Regions from separate parts of the Streptomyces brevispora genome, predicted to be linked through region 4. Evidence: riboswitches for the same ligand, from Rfam matches in the RefSeq annotation. Region 4 holds a riboswitch; each other region holds the start of a gene.

What was found. Region 4 has a riboswitch for cyclic di-AMP ahead of FHX80_RS18365 (C40 family peptidase). Riboswitches for the same ligand answer to the same signal wherever they lie in the genome.
Positions count from the first base shown of each region.
Region 1: it holds a riboswitch for cyclic di-AMP, as region 4 does, so the genes downstream of both, FHX80_RS15315 (M23 family metallopeptidase) here and FHX80_RS18365 (C40 family peptidase) in region 4, are expected to answer to the same signal.
Region 2: it holds a riboswitch for cyclic di-AMP, as region 4 does, so the genes downstream of both, FHX80_RS10075 (transglycosylase family protein) here and FHX80_RS18365 (C40 family peptidase) in region 4, are expected to answer to the same signal.
Region 3: it holds a riboswitch for cyclic di-AMP, as region 4 does, so the genes downstream of both, FHX80_RS30110 (LysM peptidoglycan-binding domain-containing protein) here and FHX80_RS18365 (C40 family peptidase) in region 4, are expected to answer to the same signal.

Region 1 is NZ_VIWW01000001.1:3,298,973-3,306,799, reverse strand. Features, by position in the region: gene FHX80_RS15335 (PrsW family intramembrane metalloprotease) at 1-10, shown strand, start outside; gene FHX80_RS15330 (TFIIB-type zinc ribbon-containing protein) at 75-1,190, opposite strand; gene FHX80_RS15325 (SPFH domain-containing protein) at 1,204-2,331, opposite strand; gene FHX80_RS15320 (aldo/keto reductase) at 2,585-3,529, opposite strand; gene FHX80_RS15315 (M23 family metallopeptidase) at 3,826-5,025, opposite strand; cyclic di-AMP (ydaO/yuaA leader) riboswitch at 5,037-5,190, opposite strand; gene FHX80_RS15310 (PP2C family protein-serine/threonine phosphatase) at 5,486-6,649, opposite strand; tRNA gene FHX80_RS15305 (tRNA-Met) at 6,853-6,926, opposite strand; gene FHX80_RS35190 (hypothetical protein) at 7,395-7,827, shown strand, end outside.
Region 2 is NZ_VIWW01000001.1:2,188,234-2,196,060, reverse strand. Features, by position in the region: gene FHX80_RS10085 (cytochrome P450 family protein) at 1-137, shown strand, start outside; gene FHX80_RS10080 (LysM peptidoglycan-binding domain-containing protein) at 243-1,217, shown strand; cyclic di-AMP (ydaO/yuaA leader) riboswitch at 1,540-1,711, shown strand; gene FHX80_RS10075 (transglycosylase family protein) at 1,716-2,456, shown strand; gene eno (phosphopyruvate hydratase) at 2,749-4,029, shown strand; gene FHX80_RS10065 (FtsB family cell division protein) at 4,186-4,656, shown strand; gene FHX80_RS10060 (DUF501 domain-containing protein) at 4,735-5,271, shown strand; gene FHX80_RS10055 (Ppx/GppA phosphatase family protein) at 5,361-6,302, shown strand; gene FHX80_RS10050 (NAD(P)/FAD-dependent oxidoreductase) at 6,800-7,827, shown strand, end outside.
Region 3 is NZ_VIWW01000002.1:111,331-119,157, reverse strand. Features, by position in the region: gene FHX80_RS30125 (GMC oxidoreductase) at 1-151, shown strand, start outside; gene FHX80_RS30120 (carboxymuconolactone decarboxylase family protein) at 299-778, opposite strand; gene FHX80_RS30115 (NAD(P)H-dependent amine dehydrogenase family protein) at 775-1,854, opposite strand; partial or broken gene FHX80_RS36885 (hypothetical protein) at 2,053-2,148, opposite strand; gene FHX80_RS30110 (LysM peptidoglycan-binding domain-containing protein) at 2,350-3,222, opposite strand; cyclic di-AMP (ydaO/yuaA leader) riboswitch at 3,226-3,414, opposite strand; gene FHX80_RS30105 (nitrobindin family protein) at 3,995-4,546, opposite strand; gene FHX80_RS30100 (GNAT family N-acetyltransferase) at 4,657-5,232, opposite strand; gene FHX80_RS30095 (peptidoglycan DD-metalloendopeptidase family protein) at 5,365-6,237, opposite strand; gene FHX80_RS30090 (hypothetical protein) at 6,384-6,584, shown strand; gene FHX80_RS30085 (HelD family protein) at 6,817-7,827, shown strand, end outside.
Region 4 is NZ_VIWW01000001.1:3,913,591-3,921,417, reverse strand. Features, by position in the region: gene icmB (coenzyme B12-dependent isobutyryl CoA mutase small subunit) at 109-522, opposite strand; gene FHX80_RS18380 (esterase/lipase family protein) at 939-1,991, shown strand; gene FHX80_RS18375 (M23 family metallopeptidase) at 2,260-4,002, shown strand; gene pcrA (DNA helicase PcrA) at 4,043-6,481, opposite strand; cyclic di-AMP (ydaO/yuaA leader) riboswitch at 6,740-6,904, shown strand; gene FHX80_RS18365 (C40 family peptidase) at 6,903-7,827, shown strand, end outside.

The sequences.
Region 1 (7,827 bases), 610 kb from region 4:
ACAGCCCTGAAGGACACGCTTGTTCATCCAGTGCCGCCGCGCGCGGGCCTCACCGGCCCGGGGACGGCGCTCCGCTATTTCCTCATCACCAGGAAAACGATGAGCGCGATGAGTGCCAGCACCGACACAGCCGCGGCAACGATCTTGCCCTTGCTGTACGGGCGTTCGCCGATCACCTCGGCGGTGCGGGCGTTCACCATGACCTGCCAGCTCCGGCCCGCGTACAGATAGGTCAGGAACCACACGGGCAGCAGCATCAGCTTGAACGTGAGAGCGGAGTACTGGGTGTCCACCGAATGCACCCGCTGCTCGTCACCGCCGATGTCGGAGCGGCAGTCCGCCGTGATGACCTCGGCCATCCGTTCCTTGGCCGTGACCAGCCCGTCCTCCGGCTCCACGTTGTACCTGACGGTCTGGAAGCCGGCCAGGTACTCCGGCTGGAACGGCTTGGCCTCTTCCAGGGGCCAGGGCGTGAGCTTGTCCAGCTGGTCGGTGCTGACGTGGTCGGTGCCCGCGACGAGGACATCGTCGAAGGCGCGGCTGACGTTGCCGGAGGCCGGGTACCAGCGGGTGTGACGCACCTCGCGGGTCTTGGTGACGCTCTGGCCGTTCTCCGTGGTGGTGTACGTCTCGGTGACGTAGTAGTACACGCCCCGCTGACCGCTGTAGTGGGAGGCGGTCTGCGCGTCGTACGTCCAGTGCGGCAGATAGCTGCCCTTGAACGTCTCCGCCTCGCTGACCTTCTTCAGGCGCGACGGAGCGAACCAGCGGGACGACGTCCAAGCGCTCAGTGCCTCCCGGGCGTCCTTGCGGTCCAGCCCGAACGGGATCACGGCCTCGGGCGTCACCCGCTCGTCGGCCTCGGGCTCCGCGACCAGCGCGGTGGCGCAGAACTGGCAGCGCGCCGAGAGGTCGTCGCTCTCGGTGTGTGCCCCGCAGCCGGGGCAGAGATAGGTCCGGACCCCCTCCGGTGTGGAGCCGCGTGGTTTGGCGGGCAGCGTGGCCAGTTCGTCCAAGCTGTGCTCACGTATCTGCCGCGGCACCGCGGTGACCCGCTGCTCTTGACCGCAGTAGGGGCAGCGCAACGCGTCGGCGCCGGGCGCGAACTCGACCGTGGCACCGCACGCCCTGCACGGGTAGGAACGGGAGGTGGCGCCGGTGGCGGTGGTGTTCTGCTCGTCGGGGCTCATGGTCGTCCCGCTCTCATGCCTGCGGAGGCAGCGGCGGCGGTACGGCCCCGAAGAGCCGGCCGGCGTCCGGTACCTGGTCGGCGGGCAGCCAGCCGGCCATCCCCTCCCGCCAGATGAGTGTCGCCCGGGTCAAGGTGCCCTCACTCACCAGGGCCGAGAGCCCGGCGCTGTCGTACGGACCCTGCTGGGCGCCGTTGACGCCGACGAACCACTGTTCCTGCGCGGGCAGCGGCGGCGGGCCGGCTGCCGGGGCGGGAGCGGCGGCGGGCGCCGGACCGGGGGACTGCGGGGCGAGACCGGCGGCCATCCGCTGACCGGCGGCCATGCCGAGCCCCAGCCCCATGCCTTCGCCGACCCCGCTGCCGGGGGTTCGCGCCCCCGCGCCGAGCGCGTCGGCGGCCTGGAACTGGGTGTACTGGTCGAGGTTGCCCGCGATCCCCATCCGGGACCGGGTGTCGATGGCCTCCTCGACCTCCGGCGGCAGCGAGATGTTCTCGATGATGAACTTGGGGACGGCGATGCCGACCGGCGTCAGCTCTTCGGTGAGGACGCCCGCCAGCTTCACCCCCAGCGCGTCCTGCCGGGTCGCCAGATCCAGCATCGGCACACCCGAGGTGGCAAGCGCGGTGCCGAGCTTGCTGACGATCAGCTGCCGCAGGTATTCCTGTACTTCCTCGGTGCGGAACTGCGGGTCGGTACCCGCCAGTTCGCGCAGCAGAGCGGCCGGGTCGACCACCCGGGCGGCGAAGGCGCCGAAGGCCCGCAGCCGCACCATGCCGAACTCGGGGTCACGGACGATGACGGGGTTCTGCGTACCCCACTTCAGGTCGGTGAACTGGCGGGTGGTGACGAAGTACACCTCGGCCTTGAAAGGCGAGTTGAAGCCGTACTTCCAGCCCTTCAGCGTGGACAGCAGCGGCAGGTTCTGCGTCTCCAGGGTGTACGTACCGGGCTGGAAGACATCGGCTATCCGGCCCTCGTTGACGAAGACCGCGGTCTGTGACTCGCGTACGACGAGCCGGGCACCCATCTTGATCTCGTTGTCATGGCGCGGGAACCGCCACACGATGGTGTCCCGGCTGTCGTCGGTCCACTCGACGATGTCAATGAATTCCCCGCGGATGCTGTCGAACAGCCCCATGAGACCCTCCCCCGCTCTACATGGTGTCCTCTCCGGACACGCGAGGGAACGATAGCAACCCGCAAGTGCGGCCTGACCAGGCTTGTCCCGGTCGGTTCCACCGCGTCGAGCTGCTCGCCGCCGACCGCTGCCAGGCCACAACCGCCCCGGCCCGGCAGACCGACATACCGCGGATGGCGGCTCCCGGTCGAACGCGCCATCGCCTGGCCGGTCACCAGGGACAAGCAGTTCTCTAGGCCCGGACTTCGCGGGTCTAGGCGGAGGCCTCGGTGAGCTCGGTCAGTTCCTGGTCCGTCAGGCTCAGATCGGCGACGGCCACCAGTGCGGGAAGCTGCTCGACCGTACGGGCGGAGGCGATCGGTGCGGCGACGGTCGGCCGGGATGCCAGCCAGGCCAGCGCCACGGTCGCGATCTCGGCGTTCCGCTCCTGCGCCACCTTGTCGAGCGCGGCGAGGACCTTCTGCCCACGCTCCGACTCCAGGTGCTGGCTCGCCTTTCCGGCGCGCGCGCTGTCCACGGTCGCACCCGGGCGGTACTTGCCGGTGAGGAAGCCGGAGGCGAGTGCGAAGTACGGGACGGCGGCGAGCCCGGCGCGGGCAGCGGTGTCCTGGAGCTCGCCCTCGTAGGTGTCCCGGGAGACGAGGTTGTAGTGCGGCTGCAGGGCCACGTAACGGGCCAGTCCCTCGCGCTCGGAGAAGTCCAGCGAGGCGCGGAGCCGCTCCGGGCTGATGTTGGAGGCGGCGATCTCGCGGACCTTGCCGTCCTTCACCAGCTGGTCGAGCGCGGTGATGATCTCCTCGACCGGGACCGTCTCGTCGTCGAAGTGCGTGTAGTAGAGATCGATGTGGTCGGTGCCGAGCCGGTGCAGCGATTCCTCGGCCGCGGCCTTGATGGTGGCGGGGGAGAGCCCCTTGTACGAGGGGTGGGCACCGACCTTGGTGGCCACGACGATGTCGGAACGGTTGCCCCGCGCTGCGAGCCACTTGCCGATCAGGGACTCCGACTCACCGCCCTCGTTGCCGGGGATCCAGGCGGAGTACGCGTCGGCGGTGTCGATGAAGTTGCCGCCGGCCGCCGCGTACGCGTCGAGAACGGCGAAGGACTGTGCCTCGTCGGCGGTCCAGCCGAAGACGTTGCCACCGAGGGCGAGCGGGAAGACCTGAAGGCTGGATGAGCCGAGCCTGCGAAGAGAAGTCATATATGGATCAACCCGACCCGCCGTCTCCGCTATTCCGTGCCATGTGCAACTACGGCATTCCGTGCCATGCGCATCTGCGGCTGCCGTCATGGCCATGATGGCAGTCCCGCGAGGCCGGACAGACGGGCCGGCAGCCCTGACGTCGGGGGGTGAGCGTCAGGACTGCCGGGGTTCAGTGGCCGGAGAGGGCACAGGGCTCACCACAGCGCAACGCAGCGCACGGCGCGGCCGTGGGAACGCCGACCCGGCCCACGGCCGCGGGCCGGGAGACCCCGCCTCCGGACCGTGCAGCGGGCTCAGACCGTCAGGCCCCGGGCACGCAGCCAGGACATCGGGTCGATCCCGGCGCCGTCCGAGGTGTGGACCTCGAGGTGAAGGTGCGGGCCGGTCACGTTGCCGGTCGCACCGACGCGTCCGATGGTGTCCCCGGTGGTGACCTTCTGGCCGACGCCGACACCGATCGAGGACTGGTGGCAGAACCAGAGCTCCGTGCCGTCCTCGAGCTCCAGGACCGTGCGGTAGCCGTACGAACCGGACCAGCCGGCCGACTTGATGGTGCCGCTGTGGATGGCCTTGATCGGGGTACCGGTCGGCGCCGCGAAGTCGAGGCCCGTGTGGTAGCCGGAGGACCACAGCGAACCGGCCTCGCCGAAGGTCGAGGTGATCGTGTACGAGGAGGTGGGGATGGCGTAGCTGGCGGCGAGCTTGGCGAGCCGCAGTGCCTCGGCCTTCTCCTTCGCCTCCTCCGCCGCCTTCTTCTTCGCGGCGGCGACCTCGGCCTCGGCAGCGTCCTGCTGCTTCTTCGCCTCGGCGGACGCATTCTCCGCGGCGGCCTTCTCCTCGGCCGCCCTGGCCTCGGCGTCGGCGGAGTCCTGCTGCTGCTCGGCCTGCTGGAGGATGCGGGCGCGGAGCGCCTCGCCGGCGTCCGTGGCGCCCTGCTCGGCCTCGGCGGTGGTGATGCCGGCCGTCGTCAGCGGGGCGGAAACCGTCTCGGCCTTCGCCTTCTCCGCCTCGGACTCACCCGAGAACAGTGCGCCGACGCCGGGGAGGGACCTGGCCTCGGGGAGGTTGTCGGAGATGGCGTCGGGAAGGGAGATGGAGACCGGCGGCCTGCTCTGCGCGGAGGCCATGCCGCCCGCGCCGACGGCTGCGATGACACCGACGCCGAGGACGGTGGAGCTACGGGCGAGACCGTTGCGCTGCTTGGCGACGCGGTGCTTGCCGCGTACGGGGCGGATGGACTCCTCGGTGGGATTCCATTCCTCCCGCGCCTTGTCCGGCTCGGCCTCGTCGGCGCGGAAGCCGTTGCCGAACTCGCTGCCCCGATCGGTTCCGTAGGCGGTTCCGTAAGCGGTCCCGTGGCTGGATCCGTAAGCGGTTCCGTACTCGGTTCCGTGGTTGGTGCCGTAGCTGGCACCGGGCCCGGGTCCGAAGTCATTTCCGTGCTCGGGCACGAACCATGAGGGGGCTTCGGGGGCAGGCTTGTTGGACGCCACTGGGGCGCACTCCTTTCCTTCCTTCTCGCCTACCGGGTTAGCTGACGGGTTCGGAGCAGGAAGGTCTCCTACGGGTTCCTCCGCCTCTCAACGAGACAGAGATGCCCGATTCACCCCATGTAGGTGGTTCCCCGGTTCCCTTGCGGAATTCGGCGCTCGCGCACGGTGCCGCCTCTGACGGCGGCTGGGACCGCGCTGCGTTATCGAACGTTAATAGACACACGGGTCCGATTCCAAGCCGTTCCAGCTGATCATTCACATCTTCGGCCTGGACTTTACGGGACACAACCGGGTGGAACCGGGCGAGTTGATCGCCACTCAATCGTTATCTATTTTCTGACGTTGCGTCAAATGTTATGCGAAGGGGTTCCTTACGGTTACGGACAGTGGCATCTTCCGCGTCCGCTCCGTCGCATTCCCTCGTGTTCCCTCACGCTCTCCCCCGTCTGCCCCTTCGTCTTCACCCTGCGCCGCCTCCCAAACCCACGATCTTCACGGTTGTGCGCCGGTCCGGCTGCCCCTCGGCGGGGCGCACAATGGCGAGCAGCGCCATGTCGTCGGTCGTCACCCCACCGGTGTGCAGCCGTACGTCGTCGGTCAGCGCGGACAGCAGCTCCTCGGGGCCCGGGAAGATCCGTCCGCGCAGCCGCTCGGCGGGGTCGTAGAAGACCCCGTCGGCGTTACGGGCCTCGGAGAGGCCGTCCGTGTAGAGGAGGAGCGTCGACCCGGCGGGCAACGCCCACTCGTCGGCGCGGTCCGGCCACACGCCCAGGTCCATCCCCAGGGGCAGCGCGGGCAGCTCGGGCTGCAGTACGTCCAGCGCCCCGTCCGAGTACATCAGCAGCGGCTCGGGGTGGCCGCGGTTGACGATCCGCACCAGGGTCGCGCCCGGCGGGATCTCGGCGAGCGCGGCGGTGATGAACCCCTCGGCCTCGTCGAGGCCCCCGCGCCGGCCCGATTCCCGCGCCAGCGCACGCTCCAGCCGCTGAGCCACCCCCTCCAGTGACCGCTCCTGCTCGGCCGCCTCCCGGAACGCGCCGACGATCACCGCCACCGCCTCCACCGCGTCCAGCCCCTTGCCGCGCACGTCCCCGACCACCAGCCGCACCCCGTACGGGGTGTCCGTGACCGAGAAGAGGTCGCCGCCGACGAACTCGTCCGCCTGGGCCGCCTCGTACCGCGCGGCCACTTGCAGCCCGCCGATCCGGTCGGGCGGCTTCGGCAGCACCGCGCGCATGGCGGTCTCCGCGATGACTCGCGCGGAGGCCAACTGCTCGTTGCTGCGCCGTACGACCCCGTTGATGTAGACCGCGAGGACCGAGACGGTGAGGACGGTGAGGAGCTCGATCGACGGCACGGCATTGAACAGCGTTTCACCGTAGAACCGCAGCCCGGCCAAGGACAGCAGCGCTGCGGCTCCGACCCGGATGGTGCCGATCTGCGAGAAGAACGGCGCGGCGATCAGCGGGGCCGCGGCGAACAGCGGAACGGGCGTGAAGGCGGGCGGGGTGATCAAATCCAACACCAACCCCACGGCGATGATCAGGCCAGGCAGCGCCCGGACGAGCCGGCGGTTCCGGATCTCGCCCGCGCGCCTCCCCCGCCGCTGTTCCCGCTTCCCCACCTGTGCTCTCCTACCCGGTGCGCCCACGGCCGCGGACGGTACCGCGCACCACCCCCAGACTTCCCGGAGCACGGTGGCGGGGCGATTCATCGACGGCCAATGGGAGTACGTGCGTGGTGCGGGTCGCACCGGCCGGTGGCCCGGCGAACGCACAAACGAATCAGGCCAGGCATGCAGTATGCATGCCTGGCCTGATTCTTCAGTAGCGGGGACAGGATTTGAACCTGCGACCTCTGGGTTATGAGCCCAGCGAGCTACCGAGCTGCTCCACCCCGCGTCGGTAAACACAACTCTACGGCATGTTCGACGCACTCATGACCACCCCGCGCGCCCGCCCCCTCGCGCGGCTCCCCCGCCGCCCGGCCCACCCGATGACGCCCCCGCACAGACTCCCCCGATCGACCCCGACCATCCGAGGGAAAGGCCCAACCACCTGCGAGAAAAGGGAGACCAGTACCCCCACCCGCGCAACAACCAACCTCTGTCGACCAGTTGACATTCGACTGGATCGCTCACCGAACAGGCGGAGGCAGTCCCGCACCGGGTTCGGCCGACCGGACCAAGAACGTCAAAGTGTCGAAAACGAGAAGGTGTTGCAAGGAACACGCGTTCTGCCGCAAGGTATCTGCTGCATCCCCCGGACTGGTGGGCTGCCCGTGCGAGCAGACCCGGGAGCACGCATTTCACCGCGCCCCGCAAGCCGCTCCCGGTCTCTCATCGCAGCCTGTCTGGAGGGCCTCCGCCGATGACCGCACCGCTCACTCCCGCCCCTGCCCCCGCGTCCGCCCCCGCAACCACTGCGGCCTCACCGCTGCGGGGTGCCGTCATCAGCGGTGTGATCGGCGGAGTGATCGGGGCGGTGATGAGCGCGGGAGTCAATTACGCGATCATCGGAATTCCGGACAGCGAGTCGGTCAACGCGGTCAACCATGCGATATCCGGCCTGGTCAGTGGGTTCCTCGCAGGCTTCGTGGGGATCCTGGCGCACCACCGGAAGGTCTCCTCGGCCGCGCGCGCGGAGGCTGCCGCGCTGTCGCCTTCAGCTGCTCCCGCACTTGATGAGGCTGCCGCACCCACTGAGACGGCAGAGGTGGCAGAGACGACCGAGGGGACAGAGATGCCCGAGGCATCGGAGGCCGAAGTGAGCCCCGCCGAGCCCGCTGCCGAGAGTTCCGCCG
Region 2 (7,827 bases), 1.7 Mb from region 4:
CGGACCTGCGACTTGCGGGGGAAGCTGCCGATTTGCGCTGGCGTGGCGGGCTCATCATGCGCGGACTGCGCACGCTCCCGGTGGAGTTCACTCCCGAGCCCGCTTCCGATGAGGGTGACGCTCTGTCAACTCTGTGACTTTTATGTGATCTCTGCTGCATCGACTTGTGACACACGTTCGAGTCCCGCTAGGTTCACCGTTCGACTCACCAGTCACTCGTCAGTTACACGGAAGGCATTCCCATGGGCTCCGCGAACGGCAGACACCGTCGCCCTCGGCAGGCACCCGCGATCGTCGTCGCCGCAGGCGTGACCGGCTCGGCCATCGCCATCCCACTGCTCGGCGCGGCCGGCGCGCACGCAGCCGACGCCTCGACCTGGGACCGGGTCGCCGAGTGCGAGAGCGGCGGCATGTGGAGCGCCGACCTCGGCAACGGCTTCTACGGCGGCCTGCAGTTCTCGCAGGATGTGTGGAAGTCGTACGGCGGCGATTCGTACGCCCCGCGCGCGGACCTGGCCAGCCGCTCGCAGCAGATCGCCGTGGCGGAGAAGGTCCTGGGCGACCAGGGGTCGAAGGCGTGGCCCAGTTGCGCGGTCATCTCCGGCCTCGTCGTGGACGGGTCCCTGCCGGGCGTCGACCCGGGCAGCGCCTCGTCCGCCGACACCTCCGAGAGTGCGGACCCGTCGTCGAGTGCCGATCCGTCGGCGAGCCGGGACCGGTCGGGCAGCGCGTCCAAGGGCGCGACCGACGCTCCGTCGGACGATGCCCCGTCGGCCGGCACCCCGTCGGACGACGCGACGGCGGACACGGCCGACCACGACCGTACGCCGGACGCCTCGGCCTCCCCGTCCGCCACGCCCTCGGCATCCGGCTCCTCCGGCGCGACCGGCTCCTCCGGCGCCCGGGAAGGGTCCGCCCCGGCCGGGGAGACGGGCGGCAAGCACCGCGGCGCCCCGGCCCCCGAGGGGACCGGCAGCGACCGGGACTCGGGGCGGCACGCCTCGCGCGGCGCCAGTGACGCACGCGACAAGGGGGCCCCGGTCGCCGACGGTACGTACACCGTCCGCCCCGGCGACAACCTCTGGGCGATTGCTGACGCACAGAAGCTTCCCGGCGGCTGGACGGAGCTGTACGAGGCCAACAAGGCGGAGGTCGGCTCCGACCCGGACCTCATCCTGCCTGGCCAGAGCCTCGATCTCGGTGTGAAGACCGACTGAGACCGACCGGGAACGGCCGCGGAATCGGTCTGATCAACAGCTGAAAGCACCTCAAATCTGGGGTACTTAAGAGGCCTATGTCCCACTTTTGACTAAGTGAGACATGGGTCTCTTTGCGTGAACTGGCGCGTCTTGTCCGGGAGCTCCCCCCGCATCCGTTCCGACCTGCGCAAACAGGTGTTCTTCAGATGCGAGTAAGGGCTGTTTATCCGGTATGTCCTTCTTTGAATGTGGGGGTGGCGTGTGTTTACGGTCGTAACCGCTCGCACCGCGGGCCCCGTCGATCGTCACGCCGAATCCTGCCGTCGGTCGAAGGGAACAGACGCGTAAAGCGCCGTAGGCAGGAGCGGGGGACCCAGGTAGGCGCCGGGTCCGATCGTCGCAAGACGCATCGGGAACGGCTTGGGGTTAAGTCGTGCGCTAGGACGTGCGACCGGGCAACTCACTTGGCCCGAACCCGACAGCTCACCTCGTAGGCGTCGGTGAGGAGAAGTCTCGATGCTGCTCAACAGCAAGGGCAACAAGCACCGTCGCCCGTCCAAGGCCGTCCGTCTCGTCACGCTCGCCGGTGTGGCCGGTGCCGCCATCGCCGTGCCCCTGATGGGTGCGACCGGCGCCTCCGCGGCCTCCGTGTCCACCTGGGACGCGGTCGCCCGGTGCGAGTCCGGCGGCAACTGGTCGATCAACACCGGCAACGGCTACTACGGCGGTCTGCAGTTCTCGCAGTCCAGCTGGGCCGCCGCCGGCGGTACGCAGTACGCGGCCCGCGCCGACCTGGCCAGCAAGTCCCAGCAGATCGCCGTGGCCGAGAAGCTCCTCGACATGCAGGGACCGGGCGCCTGGGGCTGCGCCGGCGCCGGCAACCTGCGCAACGACGGTGTCGACCCGGGCGTCGACACCGGCTCCACCGCCACCAAGACCGCCCCCAAGCAGCAGTCGGCTCCGGTCCAGCAGGCCGAGCCGAAGAAGGCCGAGCGCACCGAGGCCCCCGCCGCCTCCCGCTCGGACCGCGCGGCCACCCCTCAGGCCGAGCAGAAGAAGACCGTCACCACCCCGACCGGCGAGACGGTCAAGAAGGGTGACGGCGAGTACAAGGTCGTCGCCGGCGACTCGCTGAGCCAGATCGCGGCCGACCACAACGTCAAGGGCGGCTGGGAGCGGCTGTTCGAGCTGAACAAGGACATCGTCAAGGACGCCGACATGATCTTCCCGGGTCAGCAGCTCCACCTGGTGAAGTAATTCGGCACTCTCCTCGCTGAGCTCCCCGGCCCGGCCCGCACCTCCCCCCGTGCGTGCCGGGCCGGGGTTTTGCCGCTTCGGGGTGCGCCGGCTCCCGCGCCGATTGTTCAACTGTTGTAGTTACTGGTCGGTAGGTACCTGGACGTCTGCCCCGCTATGGGTGCCCTTGGGTCCTTTTTCGTCCCAGGGGGCGGGCGGGCGGCCGACTGAGAGGGCCGGGCCGGTTAGGCTCTTGTCGCAAGGCCAAAGTGACCCTGCACAACCAGCGTCATATCCCAGAAGGAGATGCCTCGTGCCGTCCATCGACGTCGTCGTAGCCCGGGAAATCCTCGACTCCCGGGGCAACCCCACGGTCGAGGTCGAGGTTGGGCTCGACGACGGCAGCACGGGTCGTGCTGCTGTTCCGTCCGGAGCCTCCACCGGTGCGTTCGAGGCCGTTGAGCTTCGCGACGGCGACCCCAACCGCTACCACGGAAAGGGCGTCGAGAAGGCCGTCCTCGCCGTGATCGAGCAGATCGGCCCGGAGCTCGTCGGCTACGACGCGACCGAGCAGCGGCTGATCGACCAGGCGATGTTCGACCTGGACGCCACCGAGAACAAGGGCTCGCTCGGCGCCAACGCCATCCTCGGCGTCTCGCTCGCCGTCGCCCACGCCGCGTCCGAGGCCTCGGACCTGCCGCTGTTCCGCTACCTCGGTGGCCCGAACGCGCACCTGCTGCCCGTCCCGATGATGAACATCCTCAACGGTGGGTCGCACGCCGACTCCAACGTGGACATCCAGGAGTTCATGATCGCCCCGATCGGCGCGGAGTCCTTCTCCGAGGCCCTGCGCTGGGGCGCCGAGGTCTACCACACGCTGAAGAAGGTCCTGAAGACCAAGGGCCTGTCCACCGGTCTCGGCGACGAGGGCGGCTTCGCGCCGAACCTGGAGTCGAACCGCGCCGCCCTCGACCTCATCCTTGAGGCCATCAAGGAGGCCGGTTACGCCCCGGGCAAGGACATCGCGCTCGCGCTCGACGTCGCCGCGTCCGAGTTCTACAAGGACGGCAAGTACGAGTTCGAGGGCAAGTCCCGCTCGGCCGCCGAGATGACCGAGTACTACGAGGAGCTCGTCTCCGCGTACCCGCTGGTCTCCATCGAGGACCCGCTGTACGAGGACGACTGGGCCGGCTGGAAGGTCATCACCGACAAGCTCGGCGCCAAGGTGCAGATCGTCGGCGACGACCTCTTCGTCACCAACCCGGAGCGCCTGGCCCGCGGCATCGAGGAGGGCTCCGCCAACGCCCTGCTCGTCAAGGTCAACCAGATCGGTTCGCTGACCGAGACCCTGGACGCCGTCGAGCTGGCCCAGCGCAGCGGCTTCAAGTGCATGATGTCCCACCGCTCCGGCGAGACCGAGGACGTCACCATCGCCGACCTCGCGGTCGCCGTGAACTGCGGCCAGATCAAGACCGGCGCCCCGGCCCGCTCGGACCGTGTCGCCAAGTACAACCAGCTGCTGCGCATCGAGGAGATCCTCGACGACGCCGCGGTGTACGCGGGCCGCTCGGCGTTCCCGCGCTTCAAGGGCTGACCCGTACGGCCGGCACGTACAGCAGGCGCGTCCGGCCGGCGCGTCCGGCACGGGCCGACAGGCCCGGCCGGGTCCGGCGCCCCGGCCTCCGTCCGTCCCCGCACTCGGTCCCGTACCGTGTGCGGGGACGGACGTGCGTAATGGGGAGGCGGAGACATGGCCGCGAAGGACCGGGACCGGTTCTCCACCGCGACCCGGCTGAGGCTGCTCGGTGAGCAGACCGCAGCCCGCGTCTACCGGTCCCAGAGCCGCCGTCAGGCGCGCCGCTCCCGCCTCACCGGCCGGGCGGCCTTCCTGGCCCTGGTGGTCTGCTCCCTGGTCGTCGCCCTCGCGTACCCGATGCGGCAGTACGTGTCGCAGCGCGACGAGATCGCCGACCAGGAGCGGCTCGCGCAGGAGGCCGAGGTGCGCACCGAGGAGCTGCGCGACGAGAAGGCGCGGCTCCAGGACGATGCGTACATCAAGCGGCTGGCCCGCGAGCATCTGCACTACCTTCTTCCGGGGGAGACCGGCTACACGGTGGTCGACCCCGACGCGGTCAAGGAGCGCAACGGAAAGCCGGAGGAGTCCGGCCGGCCGTGGCACTCCAATCTCTGGGACGGCGTCGACAGCGCCGACCGGGGCTGACCCGCTCCTCCTCGTTCGCATCCCCTCGTTCATCTGCGGAACCGCAGTTCAAGCAGCCCGATCAGAACCTAGGCAGGCATGGAAACGCCCCCTCCCCAGACCGAGTCCACCGCACCCACCGACGCGGACATCGCCGCGTTCCAGCAGCAGCTGGGGCGCCCGCCGCGCGGGCTGCGCGCCATCGCGCACCGCTGTCCGTGCGGAAACCCGGACGTGGTCGAGACGCAGCCCCGGCTGGAGGACGGTACGCCGTTCCCGACGACGTACTACCTGACGTGCCCGCGGGCGGCGTCCGCGATCGGCACGCTGGAGGCGAACGGGGTCATGCGCGAGATGACCGAGCGCCTCGGCACCGACCCCGAACTGGCCGCCGCGTACCGGGCCGCGCACGAGGACTACATCGCGCGGCGTGACGCCATCGAGGTGCTGGAGGGCTTCCCGAGCGCGGGGGGCATGCCGGACCGGGTGAAGTGCCTGCACGTACTCGTGGGGCACTCGCTGGCCGCGGGGCCGGGAGTGAACCCGCTGGGGGACGAGGCGATCGCGATGCTGCCGGAGTGGTGGCGCAAGGGGCCGTGCGTGTCGCCGTGCGGCGCGGCGCCGGACGAGGACTGACCGTTCCCCCCGGGGGCCGCGCCCCCGGACCCCGCTCCTCGGTCGCCGGAGGGGCATGAATCCGGAGGGGCATGAATGAGGAGTACTTCATGACGCGCGTGGCCGCCATCGACTGCGGTACCAACTCGATCCGTCTGCTGGTGGCCGATGCGGACCCCGCCACCGGGGAGCTCGTCGAGCTCGACCGGCGGATGGAGATCGTCCGGCTCGGGCAGGGCGTCGACCGGACCGGACGGCTCGCCCCCGAGGCGCTGGAGCGGACGTTCGCCGCCTGCCGGCAGTACGCGGCGGTGATCAAGGAGCACGGTGCGCAGAAGGTCCGCTTCGTCGCCACCTCCGCCTCCCGGGACGCCGAGAACCGGGACGACTTCGTCCGCGGTGTGCTGGACATCCTGGGCGTCGAGCCCGAGGTGATCAGCGGCGACCAGGAGGCGGCGTTCTCGTTCGACGGGGCCACCAAGGAGCTCGCCGGGCGCGACGACCTCGCGAAGCCGTATCTCGTCGTGGACATCGGCGGCGGCTCCACCGAGTTCGTCCTCGGCGACGACCGGGTGCGAGCCGCCCGGTCCGTGGACATCGGCTGCGTCCGGATGACCGAGCGCCATCTCGTCCGGGACGGCGCGGTGGTCGACCCGCCCACGCCCGCCGCGGTCGCCGGGCTCCGCGCGGACGTCGCCGCCGCCCTGGACCTGGCCGGGCAGAGCGTTCCGCTCACCGGGGCGGGCACGCTCGTGGGGCTCGCCGGCACGGTCACCACCGTGGCCGCGATCGCGCTGGGTCTGCACGAGTACGACTCCGCGGCGATCCACCACTCCCGGGTCTCCCTGGAGCAGGTCCGGGAGATCACCGGGCGGCTCCTCGCCTCGACCCACGCCGAGCGCGCCGCGATCGGCTCGATGCATCCGGGACGGGTCGACGTGATCGCCTCCGGGGCGCTGATCCTGCTGGCCGTCATGGAGCGGACCGGGGCCCACGAGGTCGTCGTCAGCGAGCACGACATCCTCGACGGGATCGGCTGGTCCATCGCGTAGCGCGCCCCCCGGGGCCCGCGCCCGTACAGCGCCCTCCTGGAGCCTCCGGGAGGGCCTTCGGGGGCCCGGTGCGGGGAGGTGCCGGAACGTTGCTCATACGCATTCCCGCCTGCACCTTTGAGACGCTGAGGGCCACCCGGGCGACCCCTTCCGAGACACGTCGCGACGAAGTTCGTGAACTTCTTCACAAGGAATTGCGCGCTTGGGGGCAGACTTCTGCTCCGTAAGCGCCCCGGGGAGGGTGTGCGGGGTCACTCGCGACGCGAACGGGACTGTTCCGGGTACGTTGCGGGAGGGTGAACCGGAGGGGTGGTCCACCCCGCCCGGCGGCTCAACGGCCAGCTCACAGGCGGTGAACAACGTTCACCGCAGCGGTGTGGTTCCCCTGCCGGGTCATGACCTGGGTCACGTGGGCGGCGGAGTGTAGCAGAGGGTGGCCCATACCTTGTGAAGGGGCTCACGAGCCCACCCCCCGAGAGGGGTGGATACTCGATGGCATGAGCACCACGGAGCGTCCCAGGATCCTCGTAGTAGGCGGTGGGTACGTAGGCCTGTACGCAGCTCGGCGCATTCTGAAGAAGATGCGCTACGGAGAGGCGACCGTCACGGTCGTCGACCCCCGGTCGTACATGACCTACCAGCCCTTCCTCCCCGAAGCTGCTGCCGGCAGCATCTCGCCCCGGCACGTCGTCGTCCCGCTGCGACGCGTTCTGCCGAAGGCCGAGGTCCTCACCGGCCGCGTCACGACCATTGACCAGGACCGCAAGGTCGCCACGGTCGCGCCGCTCGTCGGCGAGGCCTACGAGCTGCCCTTCGACTACCTGGTCATCGCGATGGGCGCCGTCTCGCGCACCTTCCCGATCCCCGGCCTGGCCGAACAGGGCATCGGTATGAAGGGCATCGAGGAGGCCATCGGCCTGCGCAACCACGTTCTCGAGCAGCTGGACCGGGCTGACTCGACGACCGATGAGGAGGTCCGCCGCAGGGCGCTCACCTTCGTCTTCGTGGGCGGCGGGTTCGCCGGTGCGGAGACCATCGGCGAGGTCGAGGACATGGCCCGCGACGCGGCGAAGTACTACACGAGCGTGAAGCGCGAGGACATGCGCTTCATCCTCGTTGACGCCGCCGACAAGATCCTTCCCGAGGTAGGCCCGAAGCTGGGCGTCTGGGGCCGGGAGCACCTGGAGTCCCGCGGTGTCGAGGTCTTCCTCTCGACCTCCATGGACTCCTGCGTCGACGGTCACGTGGTGCTGAAGAACGGGCTGGAGGTCGACTCCAACACCATCGTGTGGACGGCCGGCGTGAAGCCGAACCCGGCGCTGGCCCGCTTCGGCCTGCCGCTCGGTCCGCGCGGTCACGTGGACACCTCCGAGAAGCTCCAGGTGCAGGGCACCGACTACATCTGGGCCGCGGGCGACAACGCCCAGGTTCCGGACCTGGTCGGCCGCAAGGCCGGCAACCCGAACGCCTGGTGCCCGCCGAACGCCCAGCACGCGCTGCGTCAGGCCAAGGTCCTCGGCGACAA
Region 3 (7,827 bases), on a different contig from region 4:
CACCGACAACTATGGTCGCCTGCACGGGTATTCGGGCCTCTACGTGATCGACGGCTCGCTGATCCCCGGCAACACCAGCGTCAACCCCTTCGTCACGATCACGGCCCTGGCCGAACGGAACATCGAGAAGATCATCGCCACCGATCTGTGACAGGGCGCGACGCGGCGGGCCGGCCGGTAGGAGGCGGGGGGACGGGCCTCCTACCGGGTTACGCCCCGGGTGCGAACCGAACCGACGGGCCCGGGGTGGGGCGGCCCAGTACCCGGGACACCCCGCTCAGCACCCGGGATGTCCGGTTCAGTGCCCGGGCAGCACGCACACGGCGTCGAGTCCCAGTACGTGGTTGAGCCGGCCGAACGCCAGCCAGGAGCCGATGCTCATGCTGAGCTCGACGATCTCGCGCTGGCTGTAATGCGCGGTCATCCGGGTCCAGAACTCCTCGTCCAGACCGTGGTGGTCCAGGGCGTACCGCTCGGCGTACTCGGCGGCCAGCCGGGTCCGGTCGTCGAAGCCCTCGGCGGTGCGCCACTCGCTCACCGCATCGGCGAACTCCTCCTCGACCTTGTCGCCGTCCCGTTCGGTGCGCCAGTCGAGGCAGAACAGACACCCGTTGATCTGCGCGATCCGCAGCCGGGCGGCCTCGAACTCACGCAGGCCGAGCGAGGTGTGCTGGTACACGGACAGGGAGAAGTTCGCGGCGGCCATCCCGATTCCGGGAACCATGCCGCCCCAGACGTATCCGATCGGTTCCTGGCCCTCGGGTATGTCGATGATCATGACTGCTTCCTTCCGAGTCTGCCGGTTGCGGGGCGCAGGGGGACGTCGAGTGCGTCGTAGAGTCCGGGTTCCGCGTCCACCAGCCAGTCGATGGCGTTCACGAGCCGTCCGACCGCGGTGGCGTTGCCGCCCGCCGAACGGTTCTCGTCCTCGTCGGTGGCCTCGACCGTGACCTCGATGCGCGGACGGCCCTCGATGATCACGCGGTGGGCACCGGCCCCGTCCGGCGGTGCCGGCCAGTCCGGGGCGCAGGACGGGTGGATGCGGGTGATGTGCTCAATGACGATGCGGGGTTCGCCCTCGACGATGCCCTGCACCTCGAAGCGCACCGCGCCCTGGGTGCCCGCCTCGAACTCTCCCATCGTCCGGGTGGTCACCGTCGTCTCCAGCGGCCGCCGGGCCATGGTCTCGCGGATGTCGTCGAGCTCCACGCCCAGGGCCCTGGCCATCAGCCGTATCTGCCCGCCCCACACCATCGTCGGGATGGAGGCCGCGAGCATCAGCGGCTCGTACTCCATGGGGTGTCCCATACCGATCAGATGGCGGACCGAGTCGGGCTGGTCGTAGGTGGAGTAGTCGAAGATCTCCTGGCACCGGATCACCTCGACCTCGGTCCCGAGTCCGCTGATCAGCAGGGGCAGTACGTCGTTGCCCCAGCCGGGGTCGACGCCGGAGACGAACAGCGAGCCGCCGCCGTCCGCGATGGCGGCCAGAACCGGTTCACGCAGTTCGGGCGGGGCGCCCCGCTGGTCGTAGAGCGCGTACAGGGCGGGAGTGACGACCACCGCACCCGTCCGGACCGCCCTGGCGATGTCGGCCAATGCCTCGTCGGGGCGGATGTCGCCGGAGGCCGCGTACACCACCGCGCCGGGAGCGGTGGCCAGCACCGCGTCGATGTCATCGGTCGCCGCGACGCCCAGATCGCGGCCGATCCCGGCAAGGCCGCCCGCGTCGCGGCCCACCTTGCGGGGATCGTGGACGAGCACATGCGCCAGCTTCAAGGCCGGATGGGCCTCGACGGCGCGGATGGCCGCGCGGCCGACATTGCCGGTACCCCAGACCACCGTGGAAATCATGCGGCGGAGGGTAGCGCGCGGGATGAAAGGTTCATAGTGCCATCGCCCACCCGGTTGAGGAGGGCGGCCGGGGCAGGCCCGCAGGCTCCGCCCCGGCCGGCCGGCTTCCCGGCTGTCCCCGCCCGAGAGCCCCTTCAGGGAGTCCCACAGCACGACGATGCCGCCCGTGTCGGTCACCGGCTCGACGTCCTCGCCGGGCAGACCGACGACCGCGTCGTCGTAGCCGTCCCCGTCGAGGTCGCCGGTGGCGAGAGCGCCACCGAAGGCGTCACCCGCCTCGGCGGCCCCCGGCACCCCGGGGGTGCTCTGGCTGAACACCACGGGCAGGCAGGTCCCGATGCCCGACGCCGCGCCGTACCGAACGGTCACGTAGCCCGCGTCTGACCGCCTACGCGGCGCAAGGGTCGTACGGCCATGCGAAAGGGGTGGGAGGGAGCCGCTCGGCTCCCTCCCACCCCTGCGCCCGGCTCCTCCCGAGGGCGGAGCCGTGTGACGTCAGTAGGCCCCGAAGACGTTGTCGATCGAGCCGTACGTGGCAGCTGCGTAGTTGCACGCGGCGGTGATGTTGGCGACGGGGTCGAAGATGTCCATCGACGTGCCGGGTACGTGGTAGGCCTGGAAGGTGGGCTGGATGACCTGCAGGAGGCCCTTCGAGGGCGTGCCGGCGGCGGCGTTCGAGTCCCAGTTGTTGACGATCTTCGGGTTGCCCGAGGACTCGCGGATGATGTTGCGGTAGATGCTGTCGTAGCTGCCGGGGATGCCGTGCTGGGCCATCACGGCCAGCGACTCCTTGATCCAGCCGTCGAGGTCGTTGGTGTACGACGTCGCGGCCGGCGCGGGAGCGGTGGCCGCGGTCTTCTGCGCGACGGGCGTGGCCGTCCGCTGGGAACGGTCGGCGCGGTCGGCCGACTGCGAGGCCTCGGCCGCGGGCTTGGACTCAGTCGTGGGCTGTGCCTTCGATTCGGCCGTGGGGGCCGCCTCGGGCGCTGTGGCCGCGGACTTGGCACCGATGGTCAGCTTGAGGCCCACGTGAATCAGATCGGGATTTCCGCCGATCGCACTCTGATTGTCCTCGTAGAGCCGCTCCCAGCCGCCACTGAGGGAATACCCCAGGGCGATCTTGGAAAGTGAATCACCGGAGACCACGGAATAGATGGTCGGCTCCGCATCGCGGACGGCAATTTCCTTGGCAGCAACGGAAGTCGAGGCCTTCGCCTTTTCCGCGGCGACGGAGTGCGCCGGTGCGGCCGAAGCCGACCCGGCCCCGATCAGGGGGAGCGCGAGAACGACTCCGCCCGTGCTCACGGCGATGAAACCGCGGGTCAGGGAGGTGGACTTGGAACGACGGTGCTTACCCATGATGGGCATGGCGCATTTCCTCTCCGCCGCCTGCGAGGTGAGCTGTCGGGTTCGGACTGGAGATGTCCGGCCGCACGTGATGGCGACTTCACCCCTAGCCGCTCCGGATACCGGACCGGCGGCAAAACTGGGTCCCCCGCTCCTGCCGTACGCGAGTGGGTTGGGTCACCGGACGGCGGCAGGATTCGGCGTTCCATCCGGATTGACGGTGACCGTAAGCGAAAGGCGCCGAGCGAAACAAGCCCTGAATTCCGAATCCCAATTGATTCGCAAGATCAACTAAAGGAAACGCTCACAATCAGGCCTCGCCGAGGAAGTCAATTCTCTTGGCGCGACAGGGAACCGAAGCCCGATACCCCGCGTGCGGGGCCGGAAAAGTGACGCTGACCACTGCGCCCGAAAGGGGCGGTTTGATGGATTTGATAGCGTTTGGTTAGTAGAAAACTACCCAAGGAGGTTCATTGCGATTTATTCGTAGCAATTGCCCCCAATCAAGACATTTGGGTGTCTCGGGGAGTCGGCCTGCCCGGACTCCGGGCAGGCTCGGCATCGGTCGGCGCCCCACCCGCCGCTCACGGCCGCAGCCGGCGCCGACGGCCTCCGGTGCAAGATGCCGTTCGGGCGCTTCGAGTACTTCGAGCGCTTCGCCGAGCCTGGTGTCGACGACGCGGGCGCGGTGAAGCCGGGCACGGTGGGCACGGCGAAGCAGAGTGCGGTGAAGCCGGGCGCGAACCCCAGTCACCGCACCGACGCGGAACTCCGCACCATCCGCCGCAAGGCGCTACCGGCTTCCGCCCCCGCGTCGGAGCTGCGCCGAAAGGTGATGCTGCAGCGGCTGACCTACCGCCGCGAGGTCATGGACGAATTCGAGCGTGCCGTCGTCCGTCAGGGTGTAGCGGCGACGGGTGGCGCCGACCTCCTTGGCGGTGGGTGCGAGGGCGACCTGATGGCTGGCGAGGTCGGCCACGCCGTCGACCGCGTGGCCCGTCAAGATCTCCGCGACACCGGTGGGCTGAGTGATCAACGCCTCCACGTGCCCGTCGGGCTGCATCCGCCACCAGCCGCTCTCCCGTGCCGACGGCCGCAGCGGGGCGCCGTCCGCGTCGAGCAGCCAGGCGCGCGCCTCGTAGTGGAGGAAGGGCCGCCCGTCGTGGCTGAAGGTGACCTCCTGCGCGTACCGGAACTCCCCGGCGAGCGTCGGGTATCCGCCGCGGCCCCGCCCGGCCCAGGTGCCCAGGAAGCCGGCCAGCGGTGCGAGCAGCGGATGCGGGGCAGGCGCTTCGTCCGGTCGGAACGCGTCGGGGTACGGGTGTTTCCGGGCGGGGTCGAACATCTTGCGAGCTCCTGGGTCGGGGACGGTGCCGGTGCCGGGTGGCACCGTAGGACCAGTGAACGCGAGGAAGCCGATGCCACGCCTTCACGCACCGCGCCTTTGACAGGGAGTCACTCCTCCTGACGGAAGTCCATCATGCAGAACACCTTGACGTAGCGGCGTTCACCGACAGCGACGAAGCCGGGCAGGCGCCCGTATTCGGTGAAGCCCAGCGCCCGGTAGAGGTGCAGTGCACCGCTGTTGTCGCCGCGGACATCCAGCGTGAGGACCTCGATCCCCGCCCGTCGGGCATCGTCGATCAGGGCGGCGGTCAGTGCCCGGCCGATACCACGGCCCTGGGCGGACGCCGCCACCGCGATCTTTTCGAGATCGGCGTGCGGACGATGGGTAGGCCGCGTGTGGCGCAGCCAGTACCCCACCCCGACCAGCTCACGGTCCAGATACGCGGCACGCAGGGCGGCATCACCCGCGTGCACCGCGGAGAAGACGTGGTCGAGGAGTTCCGCCACCTCGTCGTACGACGGGGGATCAACCCACCCCAGCGCGGCGCCTTCACGGACCAGGTCCGCCAGGATCCGATGGACCGACACCGCGAACCGGGCCCGCAGGTCCGGATCAGACGTCGGCTCCGTCGCGTCCAGGACGACGGGTTCAAGGGTCCCACCGCCGTTCGAAGCCGTGTTCATGACCCGCAGCCTAACCAACCCTCACCCAGCGAAATACCTGGACACCTTCCGCGGACAGACGAGAGCAGCGGAGAACCGCGGACCGACCGGGCGAACTTCGTTGATCGGTCCGCGGAAACCCTGGGGGGTGGGTCAGTTCCAGCGGTCCTGGTTGATGAAGTGGCTGAAGCCGCGCCAGGAGTTGGGTCCCATCACGCCGTCGATGGGGCCGGTGTAACCGTTCTGGGCGGCCAGGCGTTGGACGGCGGCCCAGGTGTTGGTACCGGGTACCCCGTCGATGGGGCCGGTGTAACCCCAGTTACGCATGTTCCGCTGGAGCGCGGCGTAGGTGTTGGGCCCCGGTACCCCGTCGATCGGACCGGTGTAACCCGACTCGATCCGCAACCAGTTCTGCGTCCGCTTCCACATCACCGCACCGGGAACACCGTCCTGCTCCGTCGACGTCTTCGGCAGCCCGCCTCCGCCGCCCCCGCCCAGGTAGTCCAGCGGGTTGACCCGGGTGCCGCCCGGGGTGATCAGGTGCCAGTGCACGTGTGGTCCGGTGGAGCTTCCCGAGCCCGGGGCTCCGACGGCGCCTCCTGAGTACCCGACGATCCCTCCCTTGCCGACCGAGGCGCCGTTGCCCAGCAGGAACTGGGACAGGTGCATGTACTGCGTCCGGTACCCGTCGCCGTGGGTGATGGTCACCGTGTGTCCACCGGTACCGTTGTTCGGAATGTTCGTGATGACACCGGCACCCGCAGCCGGCAGCGCGGTGCCGACGCCCATCCCGTAGTCGAGTCCGCCCAGCGAGCCGTCGTTGAGGTGGTCCTGCCAGGTACCGGTCATCTGATATCCGCTGAACGGGTTGTAGATGTCCAGCGCCTGGGCGGCGTTCCCCGAGAACAGCACGCCGCCGGCCGCCAGACCGAGCGTGGTGACCGAGCCGCGCAGCAACATGCGCCGGCTCATCTCGATCCGCGGCCGGACCTCCTGGCCGCCGTCGGGCCCATGGCTCTTGTGCACGGCAACTCCCTTGTTATTACTACGACTTGACTTGCCAGAGCGAGGCGGAGTCACGGTAGCCTACGCGCATAGATTTTGATAAAAACATGACAGATTCGCTACTGAGAGTCCCACCCTCACCGGCGGAACCATGCGCAGGTGTGGTGATGTGGAAGCGGACGCAGAACTGGTTGCGGATCGAGTCGGGTTACACCGGTCCGATCGACGGGGTACCCGGTACCAACACCTGGACCGCCGTCCAACGCCTGGCCGCCCAGAACGGTTACACCGGCCCCATCGACGACGTGATGGGACCCAACTCCTGGCGCGGCTTCAGCCACTTCATCAACCAGGACCGCTGGAACTGACCCACCAACGCTGGAACTGACCCACCCCCGGAGCACCCGCCGAGCCGTCCGGGACGAGGGAACCGGCCGAACCTGCGGCACAAAAAATCCCCGGTCCGCAATTGCGGACCGGGGATTTTCCCGGGTATATTGAGCGTTTCTGTGTGCCCACAGAAAAGGCCCCTCAATGGGGGCCGCTAAGAAAAACCATATCCGGCAGGGAGCCATTTTGTCAACTCGGGAAAGCTCCGAATTGCAGAAGGAGCAGGGATTCGTCGACCGGCTCTACGACCGTGTCGATGCGCTGCGCGGAGCAGCCGCCCAGCACGTCCAGGACGCGCTGACGCCGGTCGGAACCGGCCTGCAGGCCCGACACGAACGCGATGTGCTCGTCGCTGAACGCTCAGGTCTGCTGGCCGCCCTGAATGCCGTGGACGGCTCGCTGTGTTTCGGCCGCATCGACCTCTCCGACGGCACGGCGCACCATATCGGCCGTGTCGGAATCCGTGAGGACGACACCGCACACACCCCTGTGCTGATCGACTGGCGCGCGCCGGTGGCCCGCCCCTTCTATCTCGCCACCGGTCACACGACCATGGGGCTGCGTCGGCGCCGGCACATCACCACCGAGGGCCGCACCGTCACCGAGCTGCACGACGAGATCCTCGACCTCGGCGACCGTGAGCGCACCGGATTCGAGGACCCGAGCGGCGACGCCGTGCTGCTCGCCGCCGTGAACTCCGCCCGTACCGGCCGCATGGGCGACATCGTGCGGACCATCCAGGCGGAGCAGGACCGCATCATCCGCGCCCCGCACCGCGGTGTCCTCGTCGTCGAGGGCGGCCCCGGTACCGGCAAGACAGCGGTGGCACTGCACCGGGCTGCCTTCCTGCTGTACGAGCACCGCGAGCTGCTCGCCAAGCGCGCCGTCCTGATCGTGGGCCCCAACCCGGCCTTCCTGCGCTACATCGGCGAGGTGCTGCCCGCGCTCGGCGAGACCGGTGTCCTGCTCGCCACGCAGGCCGAGCTCTTCCCCGGGGTCCACGCCCATGGCACCGACACGGGCCGCGCAGCCGCGGTCAAGGGCGGTGCGGCGATGGCGGAGGCGCTCGCCCTCGCCGTCCGGGACCGGCAGCAGCTGCCCGAGCCCGGCGCCCCGCTGGTCATCGCGCACGACGACGGCGATCTCGTCCTCGACTGGGAGATCGCCTACGAGGCCCGGCAGGCGGCCCGGGACACCCGGTTGCCCCACAACCTCGCCCGC
Region 4 (7,827 bases):
GGCTCGGGGCAGGCCAGGATCAGGGCGGATCCGGCTCAGGGCGGATCAGGCTCGGTACGGATCAGTTCCCGCGGCCAGCCCCCGTGGTGGGACCGGCCGCCCGTGGGATCAGGCTTCAGCCGGCTGGCGGACGTTCGCGTTGACCCAGGCGACGATCTCGACCGTCGTCGCGCCCGGGGTGAAGATCTCCGCGACACCCTGCTCCTTGAGCGGTGCGATGTCCGCCTCCGGGATGATGCCGCCGCCGAAGACCTTGATGTCCTCCGCCTCGCGCTCCTTCAGCAGCGCGATCACCTTCGCGAAGAGCGTGTTGTGCGCGCCCGAGAGGATCGAGAGGCCGATCGCGTCGGCATCCTCCTGGATCGCGGTGTCCACGATCTGCTCGGGCGTCTGGTGGAGCCCTGTGTAGATGACCTCCATACCGGCGTCGCGCAGCGCCCGCGCGATCACCTTGGCCCCGCGGTCATGGCCGTCGAGGCCCGGCTTGGCCACCACCACACGGATCGGACCCGTCACACCCATCACTGCCTCCACATGCGTCTCCCGCACCTGAAGGGCCGGGAATGTGAACGAACGTTATCCACAGCATCCCGCAAGCCGCTGTTTCGCGGTGGTCGGGGAGGGGGAAATCACACGTGGGACATGTTCACCGGGCGCCGTTTCCCGCAGCACGCGGCACACCTGCCGTGCGGGACCGGCCGCCAGGGGAGCCGCACGAGGTCGTCGTACCACCGCGCCGTCAGCCGCACGGCACGGTGGTACGACTCACCGACCGCCCACCGGCCGGTCACCGAAGGTGATCCGGAAGGCGCGGCGGCCGGCGGGTCCCGGTCGGCGCTCCGCCGCCCGGACCGACCCGGACCTCCGGCACGGCGCCCCATGAAGGCATACGGGGCAGGAGCCGCCTCTCCCCGAGTGCCGGAGCAGGAGGTCGACCCGTGAAGGCGCTGCCCTTTCCTCTCCTACTGCCGTGCCCGTCGTGCCTGCGTGACCCCTGGCTGTCGTCCGCACTGCTGAGAGCGACCGCACTGGAACTCGTGGTGCTCGCCGGCCACGCACTGCTCTATCCCACCGGGATCACCGGCGAACGGCGCACCCCACCATGCCCGGCGGTCGATCCGGCCCCCGCACCGTCCGGGACCACCACCCGGCCCGCCAGAAAAGCCGAAACCGCCGGAGCCGCCGGAACGTCCAAAGCCGCCAGAAAAGCCGAAACCGCCGGAGCCGCAGGAACGTCCAAAGCCGCCAGAAAAGCCGGAACCGCCGGAGCCGCAGGAGCCGCCGGAGCCGCCGGAGCCGTCAGGAACACCGGAGGCGCCGCGAACGCCGGCAACACCGGCAACGCCGCAAACCCCGACCGGCCGCCCGTCGTACTCCTGCACGGTTTCATCGACAACCGCTCCGTCTTCGTCCTGCTGCGCCGCTCCCTCTCCCGGCACGGCTGGCGCCATCTGGAGTCGCTCAACTACTCCCCGCTGACCTGCGACATCCGTACGTCCGCCGAGCTGCTCGGCCTGCACATCGAGGAGATCTGCGCCCGCACCGGGCACCACGAGGTCGACATCGTCGGGCACAGCCTGGGCGGCCTGATAGCGCGCTACTACGTGCAGCGACTGGGTGGTGACCGACGGGTCCGCACCCTGGTCACCCTCGGTACACCGCACGCCGGCACCGCTGTCGCCCCGCTGGCCAGCGCCCACCCGATCGTGCGCCAGATGCGCAGCGGTTCGGCCCCGATCGAGGAACTGCGGCTGCCGGCGCCCGGCTGCCGCACCCGGTTCGTCAGCTTCTGGAGCGAGCTGGACCAGGTGATCGTCCCTGCCGAGGCGGCCTGCATCGACCACCCGGACCTCGACGTGACGAACGTACGCGTCAGCGGGATCGGGCATCTCGCGCTGCTCGTGCACCCGGCCGTGGCCGCCGGAATCCGCCAGGCGCTCGACGCGCACGAGCCGGCCCGGGGCGGCCCCGGCGCCGCATCCGTGGCCTGAGCCCGCCGGATTCCGGAGCCGCGCACCGTCCGGGCGGGCCGGGCAACGGCTTGTCGCGCCGGAAATAGAACGAGTTTCGAACATAGAGCCAAGGGTGTGTGAGCGGTTCGTCGAAAGACGGCCGATTGCCCGTTTCCCGAGCGGCCGGGAGCCGTGGAAGATTGTCGGCGTCGCATACCGCCGGGTACAGTCGCGGCCACTGCTTTCCCCACGGAGTCCCCCACGGACCCCGGACACAGGTCCTGCTGCCGAGGCGAGAGAGAAGTTGGTGAACGACCAGCACCCCCACGCCGGGCACGTCGGATACGAAAGCCACTCCACGGGCGGCTTCGACAGCGACCCGCTCTTCGGCTCCCTCCCCGGCGGCTACGACGGTTCGTACGACACCATGACGCCTGGTTACGCCGCCCCGTACGACAGCGGGCAGGCCGGTTACAGCGGCCAGTACGACACCACCCAGTGGGACACGGGCGCGCACCGGACCGCCGAGTACGACCACACCGCCGACTACACGGCCTACACCCCCCACCCTCAACAGCACCCCCCGTACGAAGCGGCCCCGCAGTACGAGGCGGCGGCGCAGCAGTACGAAGCGGCCCCCCAGTACGACGCGGCTGCGCATCAGTACGACACCACCGGGACCTGGGCAGTGCCCGACGGCTACGGTGCGAACATCCCGGCGCAGGGCGGCGACCCGGACTCGTCCGGCCAGTGGGACACCTCCGGCTGGTACGCGAACGGCCAGTGGGCAAGTGGCGCCACGGCGGGATACGACTCCGGCGCGTACGACGCCACCGCCTGGAACACCGGCGCCACGCCCGAGCACACACAGCAGACGCCGCAAACGCCGCACCATGTGACGCCATCGCATGGGCCCGAACAGACAACACGGCATCCGTACGAGACGTACGAGAGGCACGAGGCGTATGAGCCTCACGAGGGCAGCTCCCCGGACCACGACCAGGACCATCGCCACGACCTCAACGTCGACCTCGACCGCGACCGTGACCGCGATCAGGCCCATGATCAGGCCTCCTACGATCCGTACGAGCCCTACCGGACCGCCGAGTTCAGCCTCCCGGAGACGGGCCTCGACGCCGACGGCCCCGATGCCGGACCGGGCGACCGCCCCTCCGGCCACGAAGCCGCCGCCCGAAACCACGACCAGGCCCGGCCCTCGTCCCCGCCCCCTGCGCCGTCCCCGTCCCCTGCCGACGCCCATCGCCCCGTGGGCCGTCCGGTCTCCCGCGGTGGCGGCCGCAGCCGCAGGCGTTCGCCCGCCAAGCGTTCCGCGCTCCTCACCGTCGCCGTTCCCTCCGCCTGCGTGATGAGCGTGGCCGGTATCGCCGCCGCCTCCGTGGGCGGAATCGGCGGGCTGGGCGGCGACGAGGAGAAGAAGGACGACACCACGACGATGGCGGCCGCCGACCCCGGCACGGTCAAGCCGGTCGCCGCCAACAACAAACTCGACACCCAGCTCGCCAATCTCAGCGCCGACGCGGAGAACTTCGCCGACCGCGCCAGCCGCACCCAGGAGCGCATCGACCTGAAGGCGCGGCAGGCCGCCGAGAAGAAGAAGCGCGAGGTGGAGGCCGCCCGCAAGGAGGCCCTGCGCCCCAAGTACGTCATGCCGGTCAAGGACCACCGCCTCAGCGCGTACTTCGGCCAGGCGGGCGTCAACTGGATGTCCGTGCACACGGGCATCGACTTCCCCGTCCTGGAGGGAACCCCGGTGATGGCGGCGACCGACGGCACCGTTCGCACGCAGTTCCACACCGCCTACGGGAACATGGCCATCGTCACGATGGCCGACGGCACCGAGACCTGGTACTGCCACCTCAGCAGCACCCGGATCCGCTCGGGCCAGGTCAGGGCCGGCGACGTGATCGCGTACTCCGGGGACTCCGGCAACTCGACCGGCCCCCACATGCACTTCGAGGTGCGGCCCGGCGGCGGCGCGGCGATCGACCCGCTGCCCTGGCTCCGCAGCCACAACGTCGACCCGACCTGAGCGGCGGGCGGCCGCAGCCGTCCGCCGGACCGGCCGGCCGCTACAGCTTCTGGACCGGTGCGTACCGCAGCAGCAGCTTCTTCGGCCGCTCGTCCCCGAAGTCGACCGTGACCTTCGCCTGGTCGCCGATGCCCTCGACCGCCGTCACCGTGCCCAGACCGAACTGGTCGTGGGTGACCCGGTCGCCGACCACCAGGGTGATCGTCGGCCTGTCCGAGGTCCGCCGGGTCGCGAAGCCCGAGGGCCCGGAACGCGAGCGGGACGCGGACAGCGACGAGGTGATGCCCGACGTCGGTCCCGCGGGAGCCGCCATCGGCCCCTTCCGCTTCCACTCCAGGTGCTGCTCCGGGATCTCCTCCAGGAACCGCGAAGGCGGGTTGTACGAGGGCTGGCCCCAGGCGCTGCGCATCGCCGCCCGGGTCAGGTAGAGCCGCTCGCGGGCCCGGGTGATGCCGACATAGGCGAGCCGGCGCTCCTCCTCCAGCTCCTTGACCTGGCCCAGCGCCCGCATGTGCGGGAAGACGCCGTCCTCCATGCCGGTCAGGAAGACCACCGGGAACTCGAGGCCCTTCGCCGTGTGCAGGGTCATCAGCGTGACGACGCCGGAGCCGTCGGTGTCCTCGTCGGGGATCTGGTCGGAGTCGGCGACGAGCGCGACCCGTTCCAGGAACTCCGGGAGGGTGCCCGCGCCCTCCTCCTCGCCGCGCTCCTGCTCGAATTCGAGCGCGACGGCGGCGAGCTCCTGGAGGTTCTCGATCCGGGTCTCGTCCTGCGGGTCGGTGGAGGCCTGGAGCTCGGCGAGGTAGCCGGTCCGTTCCATGACGGCCTCCAGCACGACCGCGGGCCCCGCGCCGGACTCGACGATCGTGCGCAACTCCTCCATCAGCGTGTTGAACCGCTTGACGGCGTTGGCGGAACGGGCGGCCATGCCGTACGCCTCGTCGACGCGGCGCAGCGCCTGCGGGAAGGTGATCTTCTCGCGCAGTGACAGGGCGTCGATCATCGCCTCGGCCCGGTCGCCGATGCCGCGCTTGGGCACGTTCAGGATGCGGCGCAGCGGAACCGTGTCCTCCGGGTTGGCGAGGACCCGGAGGTAGGCCAGGACGTCCCGGACCTCCTTGCGCTCGTAGAAGCGCACACCGCCGACGACCTTGTAGGGCAGGCCGACCCGGATGAAGATCTCCTCGAAGACACGGGACTGCGCGTTCGTCCGGTAGAAGATCGCGACGTCGCCCGCCTTGGTGTCGCCCGCGTCGGTCAGCCGGTCGATCTCGTCGGCGACGAACTGCGCCTCGTCGTGCTCGGTGTCCGCGACGTAGCCGGTGATCCGGGCGCCGGAGCCGGCGTTGGTCCAGAGGTTCTTCGGGCGGCGGCTCTCGTTGCGCTCGATGACGGCGTTGGCGGCGGACAGGATCGTCTGGGTGGAGCGGTAGTTCTGCTCCAGCAGGATCGTGGTCGCGTTCGGGTAGTCCTCCTCGAACTGGAGGATGTTGCGGATCGTGGCGCCGCGGAAGGCGTAGATCGACTGGTCCGCGTCACCCACGACACACAGTTCGGCGGGGGCGTCGTCGGCACCGGCCGGGCCGACCAGTTCCCGTACGAGCGTGTACTGGGCGTGGTTGGTGTCCTGGTACTCGTCGACCATGACGTGCCGGAAGCGGCGGCGGTAGTGCTCGGCGACGTCGGGGAACGCCTGGAGCAGGTGCACCGTCGTCATGATGATGTCGTCGAAGTCCAGCGCGTTGGCCTCGCGCAGCCGGGACTGGTAGAGCGCGTAGGCCTGGGCGACGGTCTTCTCGAAGCCGTCCGCGGCCTGGCCGGCGAACGTCTCCTCGTCGATCAGTTCGTTCTTCAGGTTCGACACCTTCGCCGTGAACGACTTCGGCGGGAAGCGCTTCGGGTCGAGGTCGAGATCGCGGCAGACCAGGGCCATCAGCCGCTTGGAGTCCGCCGCGTCGTAGATCGAGAACGAGGAGGTGAAGCCGAGCTTCTTCGACTCGCGGCGCAGGATCCGTACGCACGCGCTGTGGAAGGTCATGACCCACATGGCGTTGGCACGGGGTCCGACGAGCTGCTCGACGCGCTCCTTCATCTCACCGGCGGCCTTGTTGGTGAAGGTGATCGCCAGGATCTGGCCGGGGTGCACCCCGCGCTCGGCCAGCAGGTGGGCGATGCGGTGGGTGAGCACCCGGGTCTTGCCCGAACCGGCCCCGGCGACGATGAGCAGCGGGGAGCCCGCGTGCACGACGGCGGCGCGCTGCTCGGTGTTCAGCCCGTCGAGCAGCGCGGCGGGGTCGACGACCGGGCGGTGGGCCCCGTCGCGGTAGTACGCGTCGTGGGACGGCGGGGGCCCGTCGAACACGCCCCCGAAGAGGTCCTCCGGCACCACTTCGGGTGCGGAGTCCTCGGGGGGCGGCGGGGGCCCTTCCTCCGTGTGCTGGAGGCCGGCCAGGAAACTGTCGTCAAAGAGGCTGCTCATCGCTGTCCGAGTCTAGAGCGCCGCACCGACACCCCGGGGCCGCATGGCGAACCGCACACCACCGCGCGGGCACACAAAGCGATGCCGCGTCGACACTGCGTGGGTGAATCCCGGACCTGACCTGCCCGGACCGCACCACTTCGCCGAGGTCACGAAAATGTATCGGGCATATCGAACATCAACCTTCACAGCGGCACCATGAGTTGGCTAGCGTGCTCGTTCGGGCGGCCCGTACCCCCAGAGGCGAACCACGCCGAGCGGACGTCCACGCCGAATCCGGGCTGCCCGTACGGAGCCAGGAACCGGGGACCCACACGCATCACCGGGGTGAATCGGTCCGAATCCCCCATCAGGACCGTAGGGCAGCCTTCCGTTCCGCCCGAACCCGACAGCTAACCCGGTAGGCGGTCCACGGAAGGAGATGCCGGCCTTGGCATCACATCGCAAACCGCGCCCCCGGGTGCGCAGCACCACCCCGGCCATCGGGTTCACGACGGCCGCACTCGCCTCGGTGACCCTGCTGTCCACGCAGAGCGCGCTGGCGGCCCCGGCCCCGAAGCCCAGCATCGAGGACGTCCAGAAGAAGGTCGACGGCCTCTACCGGCAGGCGGGCACCGCGACCCAGCACTACGACCAGGCGAAAGAGGCGTCCGCCAAGCAGCGCGCCAAGGTGGACATGCTGCTGGACGACATCGCCAAGCGCGCCGACAAGCTGAACGATGCCCGCCGGACGCTCGGGAACTACGCCGCCGCCCAGTACCGCGACGGCGCGCTCGCGCCGACCGCCACCTTCTTCCTGGCCAACGACCCGCAGTCGTTCTTCGACCAGACGCACCTCATGAACCGGATGGCCGCGAACCAGCAGCAGGCCGTCACGGACTTCCGTACGAAGCAGGCCGAGGCGTCCAAGAAGCGTGCCGAGGCGGTGACGAGCCTGGAGACGCTCACCGAGTCGCAGACCAGACTGCGCACCAGCAAGCAGCACGTCCAGGACAAGCTGGCCGAGGCCCGCACGCTGCTGTCGAAGCTGACCGCCGAGGAGAAGGCGCGCCTCGCCGAGCTGGAGCAGAAGCGGAAGGACGAGGCCCGGCTCAAGGCGGCCGAGCTGGCGAAGAAGCAGGCCGCCGCGAAGGCGGAGGCCGATCGCAAGGCCAAGGAGGCGGAAAGCGCGACCGGTGCCGGTACCGGCACTGGCACCGGTACCGGGACGGGCTCCGGTTCGGGCTCGGACAGCAGCGCCACGACGAAGGCCGAGAAGGTCCTCGCGTTCGCCAGGGCCCAGATAGGCAAGCCGTACGTCTGGGGGGCGACCGGCCCGTCCTCGTACGACTGCTCGGGGCTCACCC